Regions from separate parts of the Limnomicrobium aquaticum genome, predicted to be linked through region 1. Evidence: riboswitches for the same ligand, from Rfam matches in the RefSeq annotation. Region 1 holds a riboswitch; each other region holds the start of a gene.

Region 1 (2,189 bases):
GTTGAGAATAACAAGATCGGCGGCCGTCAGCTGGTCTTCGAATAGCTCTTCCAGCGGGCTTTCGTGGTCCAGCCCCTCGTCCTCGGCGCGCTGCGCGTCGATGGCATCATGGTCGTCGGCAAAGCGCCCGGCTGCCACGGCGGCGCTGTCCACCACGGTGATGACACCATCCACCGTCACGCGCGTCTTGATCCCCGGCCAGTTAAAGGCGGCGACGAGCGGCTGTGGCAGGGCGAGACCGGAGGTTTCGATGACGATGTGATCCGGCAGGTTGTCGCGCCCCAGCAGCTTTTCCATCGTCGGGATGAAATCATCAGCAACCGTGCAGCAGATGCAGCCATTGTTGAGTTCGATGATGTCGTCCTCGGTGCAGTTCTCCGCGCCGCAGCCCTTCAGCACCTCGCCATCGACGCCCAGATCGCCGAATTCGTTGATGATCAGCGCGATCTTCTTGCCGCCCGCATTGGACAGCAGATTGCGGATCATCGTTGTCTTGCCAGCACCCAGAAAGCCCGTGATTACGGTGGCCGGTATCTTCTGCATTCTCGTCAACCCTTCATCTTGAGCGGCAGCCCGGCCGCCACGAAATAAACCTCGTCGGCCACAGCCGCGATTTTCTGGTGTAGCCGGCCGGCATGGTCGCGAAAGGCGCGCGCCATGGCATTATCCGGCACGATGCCGAGACCGACTTCATTGGAAACGATGAAAATCCGCGCCTTTGCGCCGGCAATCGCGGAGACTAGCCGGTCGAAGGCGTCGTCCACGTCGCGCTCCGCCATCATCAGATTGGTAACCCACAGCGTCAGGCAATCGATGAGAATGGTATTCTCCTCGAAGTCCAGTGGAGTGATCGCGCAGGTGAGTTCAAGCGGCGCTTCGATGGTCGTCCATTCCGGCCCGCGCCGGCTTTGATGCTGGCCGATGCGCTCGCGCATCTCCGCGTCCCAGGCCTGGCCGGTCGCGATATAGTGAAGCAGCAGGCCGCTCTCGCGCGCCAGCCGTTCGGCAAGCGCGGATTTGCCCGAGCGGGCACCGCCGAGAATGAATGTGCTGCGCGTCATCGCGCCGCTCTCGATGGAGCGTTGAAAACCTGCGCCAAGACAACCTCCGTGCTGCGAGCGCCTGATCTGAACGGAGAATGGCAGGTCTCCTGGCTCACGGCTCCCGGTCTAGAAAAAGACCATCGGCGGCCCTCGCCTTCCCGGCATTGCTGCGCATCTTGAGAGGTGGACGATTCGTAGAAAAAGAGGCGTCCGGCCCCGGTTGTTCAAGACATGCATGCCAGTGGCTTTTCGCGCATTCCTGACGCCCGCACCCATTGCAGTTTCAGATTTGCGTGACGGGCCGACCTCACCGTTCTACAGTCGCGGGGTCGGCTGCGATTGGAAATCCGCATGAAGCGGCTTTCGTCGCATTCCCTCTTCGTCTCCGGTTGCCCGGAGAAACCATTCAAGTAACGGGAAAAGGGTTAGGCGCGATGGACGCGCATGTCAATCGAGCAGACTGCCGAGCCACCGCTTGTCCAGCACCGCCTCAAGCTCCTCCGCCACCTGATCAAGCGCCTGATCGACCGTCTGGCGATATGATTGAGCACCACCTTCAACCCCGAAGCTGGCGAGAAGCGCCCGCCTGTACGCATCCGAGCCGAAGAGCCCATGCAGATAGGTCCCCATCACGCGCCCATCGCTCGAGATCGCGCCATCGGCCCGGTTGTCGATGGACACGGAAGGTCGGGAGCAATCAACACCCTGCGTTACACCGAGGTGGATTTCATAGCCCGTGAGCGGTGTGTCATATTCCAGCGAGCGCGCAGAGGAATTCCGCACCGTCTTTTCCGGCGCCATCTCCGTTTCGACATCAAGAAGCCCGAGCCCCGCAATCTCCCGCTCCTCGCCTTCCAGTCCGAGCGGGTCCGTGATCCGGTTGCCGAGCATCTGGTAACCGCCGCAAATGCCGATCACCCGGCCGCCCCGGCGGCGGTGCGCGAGAAGATCGCGATCCCAGCCAAGGGCGCGGAGCGCCTTCAGGTCGCCAATCGTGGACTTGGAGCCCGGAAGTACGACAAGCCCGGCATCGGCGGGCAATGGCTCGCCCGGCTTGACGAAGACAAGCTCCACCTGCTCCTCCGCCACCAGCGGATCGAGATCGTCGAAATTGGCAATGCGCGGCAGCATGGGCACCGCCACCTT
Region 2 (2,189 bases), on a different contig from region 1:
AGTTCTTCTATGTCGTGCTCGATGCGATGAACCTCTATCTCGCCGAACAGCGCTACGATCTGGTGATCCTGCCCTGCCATTCGGCGGACGATCCGGTCGAGTTCCTGTCGCGTGTCATCGCGCGCGGCATCGTCGATGCGCTGGTGATGACCGCCACGCGCCGCGTCGATCACCGCATCGCGCAACTGGCGAAGTCGAAACTCCCTTTCATGACGCTCGGCCGCAGCGAGACGCCGGGCAATTATTCCTGGATCGACCTTGATTTCGAGGGCGTGGCGCGCCGCTCGGTGCAGGAGGCCGTGAAGCTCGGCCACCGGCGCATCGCCGTCGGTTTGCCGGATAACGATGTCGCGCTCGGCTATCACTATAAGGCCGGTTATCTGAAGGGCCTGGCGGAGGCGGGTATCCCGGTGGATGAGAGCCTGCTCATCCGCGTGCCGACCAGCGAACTCGGCGGCTTCAGCCTCGGCAAGCAGGTGGCTGGCATGGCGGGCCAGCCGACGGCGCTGCTGCTCTGCTCCGAAGTGACGGCCGCCGGCGTCTATGCGGCCTTCGCAGAAATGGGGATTGAGGCCGGCAGGGATATTTCTGTCGTTGCCTTCCGCGAAAACCCGCTGATGCGCTTTCTCAATCCTGCGCCCGCCTGTTTCCGGCTCGACCTCGATGCGCTCGGCACGCGGCTGGGTGAAACGGTGCTCGATCTTCTGTCGCCTGACGAGGAGATCGGCCGCCGCCGGGGCGAGATCGTGCCGCTGACTTTCGTGCAGGGCAAGTCGCTTCAGCCGCCGCGCAATCCCGCGTGAGCCCGACAAATTAGCCTTGTCGTCACCAGCGAGCTTGACGCCTTCCGATTATGTAATGTAATAACATTACGTAATGAAGCGACGGCGGTCGTGCTTGACAATTGTCCGGCGCGGCGCATAACTGGCGGTGACGGTTCCTGAAGGCCAAGCCGGAAGGATTAATAGGGAACATGGTGAGGACGACCCGAATGGGGCCGAAACCATGGCTGCCCCCGCAACTGTAAGCGGTGAGGCTCTGTCAACGATGCCACTGGCCTGAACAAGGCCGGGAAGGCAGATAGAGCTTTGGACCCGCAAGCCAGGAGACCTGCCGTCAAGACACGTAGCAACCGGACGGGGTGTGCCGGGAAGTGCTGATGACCATCGGGCGCGTTTTGGCGTTCTGATGGCCGATCATCCTTCTCCAGCGCCGATTGCCGAGAGATGAGATGACCTTGACTGCGCTCAAAGCCCAGGACCTGACCTTCCGCACCGCAAACGGCGCGTCGATTGTCGATTGCGTTTCACTCGACATCCGCAACGGCGATCGCCTGGCCATCATCGGCCCGAACGGGGCAGGCAAGACGACGCTGCTGAAACTGATGTGCGGCATGAGCCGCCCGTATGCCGGTTCCGTCGAGCTTGACGGCAAGCCGCTTCATGGTCTCAAACCCATCGATCGCGCCCGCCAGATTGCCGTCGTCGGCCAGGCCGACCAGCCGGACCGGCGCATTTCGGTTCGCGATTACGTCGCGCTCGGCCGCATTCCGCATGCGATGCGCAAGACGCGCGCGGAGGAGGCCGCGTTGATCGACGCGGCCATGGAACGCACAGGACTTTCAGCTCTCGCCAGGCGCGAAATGGGACTTCTCTCCGGCGGCGAGCGCCAGCGGGCGCAGATTGCCCGCGCGCTGGCGCAGGAGCCACGCTTTCTTTTCCTAGACGAGCCGACGAACCATCTCGACCCGCGTGCTCGCGGTGCGCTGCTGGCGCTGGTCGCGGAACTCGATCTGACGGTGGTTGCCGTTCTCCACGATCTCAATCTCGTGCCGGATTTCGCCACCCGCGTGGCCGTCATGCGCGACGGCCGGCTCGTCTCCTCGGACGAGAGCCTGTCGCGCGATCTGGTGCGCGAGGTCTTCGGTATCGATCTGCTGCGCCTGCCGCATCCGCATGAAAACCGCGAGCTGACGGTTTTCGACCTTTCCATGACCCATCACTGACCGAGAGAACCATCATGAGACGCCTGACCCTCGGCCTGCTGCTGTCGCTGGCCGCAAGCTCCGCCTTTGCCTTTCCTGTCACGGTCGATAGCTGCGGTAAGCCGCTGACCTTCGAGGCCGCCCCGAAGCGGGCCGTCATCAACGACATCAACATGTCCAAGATGGCCTTCGCGCTCGGCCTCCA
Region 3 (2,189 bases), 1.0 Mb from region 1:
CGCCTTGATCGAGCGGTTGCCGTCATGCGCGGGCTGCTGCGCAATCGCCCGGCCGGGTCCGATAATGTCGGTGATCTGCCGGCGTCCGTCGGCCAGAAGGTGGTAGACGGCAAGGCAGCCATCAACAACGCGGTAGAGCCGCGGGCTCGTCTCGGAAACGCCGAGATCTTCGCCGGGCGCGATGAAGTTGACGAAGGATTTCACCGTCTCCACCGGTTTCAGGCCGATATGGACGGTGACGGGATGCGGCAGGATCGCTTGCCGCGTGTTGACATGAAGCATGGGAAAATTCCGCTTGGCTGGCGGATTGCGCCGCCTCGATGAGGGTGTGGCGCGGATCCGCTCGTGACAGAGGGCGCCGCACGACAAGGTCGCGGCGCCGGTTCGGTCTGTCAGGCGGATGCGGGTGGTGCGCGCGGGCCGGCGCCGGGCGGATAAAGACGGTGGCGAAGCGCATCCGGTCGCGCCGGATCGAGCCCTTCGGCCACGATGACGAGGCGCGCGCCGGCCGTCTCGGCTGGAACGGGCAGGATCACGTCATGATGATGAAGCCCGAGACTGTCGGCCCCCAGCTTGACGATCTTGCCCTGGCCGGAGCCATCTGGAATGGTGACGCAGAGCGACGGCAGCGAGCCGTCCGGCAGCATGTAGGCTGCGATTTCTTCGCTCGACAGCGCGCGCGAATTGGCCTCCGCCGGGGCTGAAAGCGCAAGCGACAGGAGAGCGATCGCGCAGAAGAAGCGCGTCACGATCCCCGTCAATGTCGCCCGTTTCGACTGCATCGGCAGATAAATTCCCTCGTCCTTCACCACGGATAGGCCGCAGGACGTGAAACGTCAATGCGGCATTCTTGCCCAATCGGTGGGGTGATTCTCCATCCGTTATCAGACCGGATAGCTCAGATCGCGACGGAAGACTTTGCGCTGGCGCAACTCCACAAGTCTGTGGCGCTCACCCGCTTGCCCGCGGCCAACAAACCATCTAGCACTTGTCACAGTGGTTCCATCGCGCCTTGAGGCGCGAGGATTAAAAGGGAACACGGTGAGGCGTATCCATCAGGACCCGAAACCGTGGCTGCCCCCGCAACTGTGAGCGGAGAGCCTTCCTTCGAATGCCATTGGTCTGAGGCATGTCCCTGCGCGACATGCCAGCAAAGATGACCGATAAGGCGAAGGAAAAGGCGAAGACCCGCAAGCCAGGAGACCTGCCATGGACCGCCGCAGCCACAAGGCTGCGGTTCGACAAAACACCTTTTGCGCGGTGGGCGCAAAGCAAGGAAACGAATATGCATATCGAACCTGGAATCATCGATCCCCTGCGCGTGGCAGCCGCCAATGCCGCAGCACTCGCCGTTGTGGCCACGCAGCTCCCGGCGCTCGTCCGCGCGCCGCTCAACATCGTCAAGACCGGCCTTGCGGCGGTGGTCTTTTCCGTCCTCATGCAGTCCTGGCATCTCGCCGTCGGCCCGTCCGAACTGCATCTGATCGGCGCAACGACCGTCTACCTGCTCTTCGGCTTTACGCCGGCCATGCTGGGCTTCGCGCTCGGCCTCCTGCTGCAGGGCTTCTTCTTCGAGCCGCAGGATCTCCTCCATCTCGGCGTCAACTCGCTCTCCCTCATGCTGCCGCTGGTGGCCGTCCACGAGACCTTCGGCAAGCGCCTCTTTGCCGCAAACGCGGCTGACCGCTTCAGCTTCGCCCGCGTGCTGCGCATCGATGCGGTCTATTATGCCGGCGTCTCCGCCATGGTTGCCTTCTGGCTGATGATCTCGAATGACAGTTTCGCCCTTGTCGACTGGGGCCGCTGGGCGCTCGCCTACATGCCCGTCTTCGGTCTCGAGGCGCTGATCACTTTCACGACGGTGACGATCATGAAGACCTGGCGCAATTCGGGCGCGCTCGCCCGCTTCACGGAGCTTGGCCGGCTGAACTTCGCCTGATCCAATTACTGTTTCACCCTTTGGAAAGGGCGGGCTCCTCGCGGAGCCCGCCCTTCTTTCGTGATGCACAGTTTCAGGATATGAGGAAAAAAATCCCAAAACATTCGTCAAATTTCCGAAAACTTAAGAAAAAACAATCATAGATTGCTGAGGGCGGCTTCCAAACATCCATGGAATCCCTCTAGGGTGTATGAATAAATTCCTATCACGTAGGAGGCTTTCATGAATCTCAGCAAAGATCCGGGGGCGG
Region 4 (2,189 bases), 200 kb from region 1:
GGCGCTGACGATGCGGTCGCGTCCGTCATTGGCCGGCTCCTCCTGTTGCTGCAGGACATACGTGCCGCGCCCAACCTCGCCCGAGACAAGGCCACGTTCGCGCACCAGGGCATAGGCCCGGCCAATTGTACCGATTGTCACCTTGATGTCATAGGCCAAGTCGCGCTGGGGCGGAAGCTTTGCGCCGGGCGGCAGAATGCCGGCGGCGATGTCGGCCTCGATCTGATCGGCCAGCCGCACATAGAGCGGTCCCGAACCTTCCTGCAGTGATGGTAGCCAATTTGTCATGGTGACAATTATCCGTATTGCAGCAATCTGCGAGTCAATTGATAAGGCATTATAGCTAGGTTTCAGCGGTAGGCAAGAAAGGTCCGCAAGAAGGGTGACAATGATGGAAACGATGGAGACAATGATGGACGGTGTATCGCTCGAACGGGCCCCGGTCACGACCGTGACATTTGGTACCCGCGTTGCGAAAGTCCTTGCCGCACTCCGCTGGGCCTTCGTTCTCAATCGCTCGCGCATTGCGCTTTCGGAACTGACCGACGAGCAGCTCGCGGATATCGGGGTCAGCCGGTATGAGGCCGAGCGCGAGTGCCGCAAGGTGGGGCTGTTTTGAGTCGCGCCTCTCCCCGTGTGGGAGAGGACGGAAAATCAGCACCTTAGCTTTAGCTAAGTGCCAGATTTTCCAGGTGAGGGGTCCCGATTGGGCCCCCAAGCATCTGACGCAATCACACCTCACCAAGCCTGCCGGGCCAATCGCCTTCGGCCTGCCGGGCCAATCGCCTTCGGCTTATTGGGGCATGCTATCCTCTTCCACAAAGGGAGAGGAGGGCGTCCTCCCTTGCCTTCCCACTCTCCCTATGCAATCTCCTTCCGTGTCAGGTGCCCGCGCAAGCGGGAGAATCGGGAAGCCGGTCAAAATCCGGCGCGTGCCCAACGCTGTGAGAGGGGACGCTGGTCGCATGTTGGAGCCATCGCTCTTTTTGGGCGGGCTACAGGCCACTGGAGTGATCCGGGAAGGCCCAAGCGACTCTGGCGGTTGATCCTCAAGCCAGAAGACCGGCCTGGCGAGATAGCCTCAGCCTGCGCGGACGGCGGGCGGGTTTCGCATTGCGGGGATTTGCGATGGCGAAGCTTGATCTTGCGGCAGAGTGCGATGCGCTCGCCGAGGCGGGAGCCTTTTCATCCGATGAGCGGGCGGCCGTTTACCGCGCTATCCAGACGCGCCGCGATGTCCGCAGCCAGTTTCTGCCGACACCCTTGCCGGATGACCTTGTCCAACGCCTTTTGAACGCGGCCCATAGCGCGCCTTCCGTCGGCTTCATGCAGCCCTGGAATTTCATTCTTGTGCGGAAGCCCGAGACCAGGGCGCGTGTCGCGCAGGCCTTTGCCCGCGCCAATGCGGAAGCTGCGGCGATGTTCGAGGACGAGCGGCAGGCGGCCTATCTGCGGCTGAAGCTCGAAGGTATTGAACAGGCGCCGCTGTCTATCTGCGTCACCTGCGATCCGACGCGGGGCGGCAGGGTGATCCTGGGGCGCACGCATAATCTCAGAATGGATGCCTATTCCACCGTCTGTGCGGTGCAGAATCTCTGGCTCGCGGCCCGCGCGGAGGGCGTGGGCGTCGGTTGGGTCAGCATCTTCCATGAAGACGAGGTCAAGGCCTGCCTTGGGATTCCGACGCATGTCCAGATCATCGCCTGGCTTTGCGTCGGCTTTGTCGACAGGCTCTATACGGAGCCGGAACTGGCCCTCAAGGGCTGGCGGCAACGGCTGCCGCTTGAGGAGCTGGTGTTCGAGGAGGGCTGGCAGGGCGAAGGGGGCAGGTGATTTCCCATTTCATTAGGCTTATGGCTTCAGAAGAAGGGCACCGGAGCCCGATTCTGCAAGGTGGTCGTCCTTGTTCAGCAAGGGACACCTCTCCACGCTGAGACATCCGCAGCCGATGCACAAGGACATCTTGTCCCGGAGCGCCGTCAGAAGCGCGATGCGTCTGCTGAGGCTGTCATGCCACCGTTCCGCCAGACGCGCCCAGTCCTGTGTAGACGGCATTTCGCCGGACGGAAGGATCGCAAGGGCAGCAGCGATCTCCGAAAGCGGAATGCCTACGCTCTGAGCCACCTTGATGACAGCAATTCGCCGCAGGACGGCGCGGGGATAGATCCTTTGTTTCCCGGCCGTGCGCT

What was found. Region 1 has a riboswitch for cobalamin ahead of cobU (bifunctional adenosylcobinamide kinase/adenosylcobinamide-phosphate guanylyltransferase). Riboswitches for the same ligand answer to the same signal wherever they lie in the genome.
Region 2: it holds a riboswitch for cobalamin, as region 1 does, so the genes downstream of both, ABID16_RS13410 (ABC transporter ATP-binding protein) here and cobU (bifunctional adenosylcobinamide kinase/adenosylcobinamide-phosphate guanylyltransferase) in region 1, are expected to answer to the same signal.
Region 3: it holds a riboswitch for cobalamin, as region 1 does, so the genes downstream of both, ABID16_RS08130 (energy-coupling factor ABC transporter permease) here and cobU (bifunctional adenosylcobinamide kinase/adenosylcobinamide-phosphate guanylyltransferase) in region 1, are expected to answer to the same signal.
Region 4: it holds a riboswitch for cobalamin, as region 1 does, so the genes downstream of both, bluB (5,6-dimethylbenzimidazole synthase) here and cobU (bifunctional adenosylcobinamide kinase/adenosylcobinamide-phosphate guanylyltransferase) in region 1, are expected to answer to the same signal.

Annotation. Positions count from the first base shown of each region.
Region 1 covers NZ_JBEPMB010000001.1:619,743-621,931, reverse strand. Annotated here, with positions in the region: gene cobW (cobalamin biosynthesis protein CobW) at 1-543, opposite strand, end outside; gene cobU (bifunctional adenosylcobinamide kinase/adenosylcobinamide-phosphate guanylyltransferase) at 549-1,061, opposite strand; cobalamin riboswitch at 1,124-1,465, opposite strand; gene ABID16_RS03080 (cobyric acid synthase) at 1,491-2,189, opposite strand, start outside.
Region 2 covers NZ_JBEPMB010000003.1:388,149-390,337, forward strand. Annotated here, with positions in the region: gene ABID16_RS13405 (substrate-binding domain-containing protein) at 1-803, shown strand, start outside; cobalamin riboswitch at 918-1,132, shown strand; gene ABID16_RS13410 (ABC transporter ATP-binding protein) at 1,232-2,005, shown strand; gene ABID16_RS13415 (ABC transporter substrate-binding protein) at 2,020-2,189, shown strand, end outside.
Region 3 covers NZ_JBEPMB010000001.1:1,623,911-1,626,099, reverse strand. Annotated here, with positions in the region: gene ABID16_RS08140 (Crp/Fnr family transcriptional regulator) at 1-282, opposite strand, end outside; gene ABID16_RS08135 (hypothetical protein) at 393-782, opposite strand; cobalamin riboswitch at 989-1,226, shown strand; gene ABID16_RS08130 (energy-coupling factor ABC transporter permease) at 1,286-1,939, shown strand; gene ABID16_RS08125 (helix-turn-helix domain-containing protein) at 2,162-2,189, shown strand, end outside.
Region 4 covers NZ_JBEPMB010000001.1:814,887-817,075, forward strand. Annotated here, with positions in the region: gene ABID16_RS04045 (aminotransferase-like domain-containing protein) at 1-288, opposite strand, end outside; gene ABID16_RS04050 (DUF1127 domain-containing protein) at 389-619, shown strand; cobalamin riboswitch at 867-1,085, shown strand; gene bluB (5,6-dimethylbenzimidazole synthase) at 1,129-1,833, shown strand; gene soxR (redox-sensitive transcriptional activator SoxR) at 1,852-2,189, opposite strand, start outside.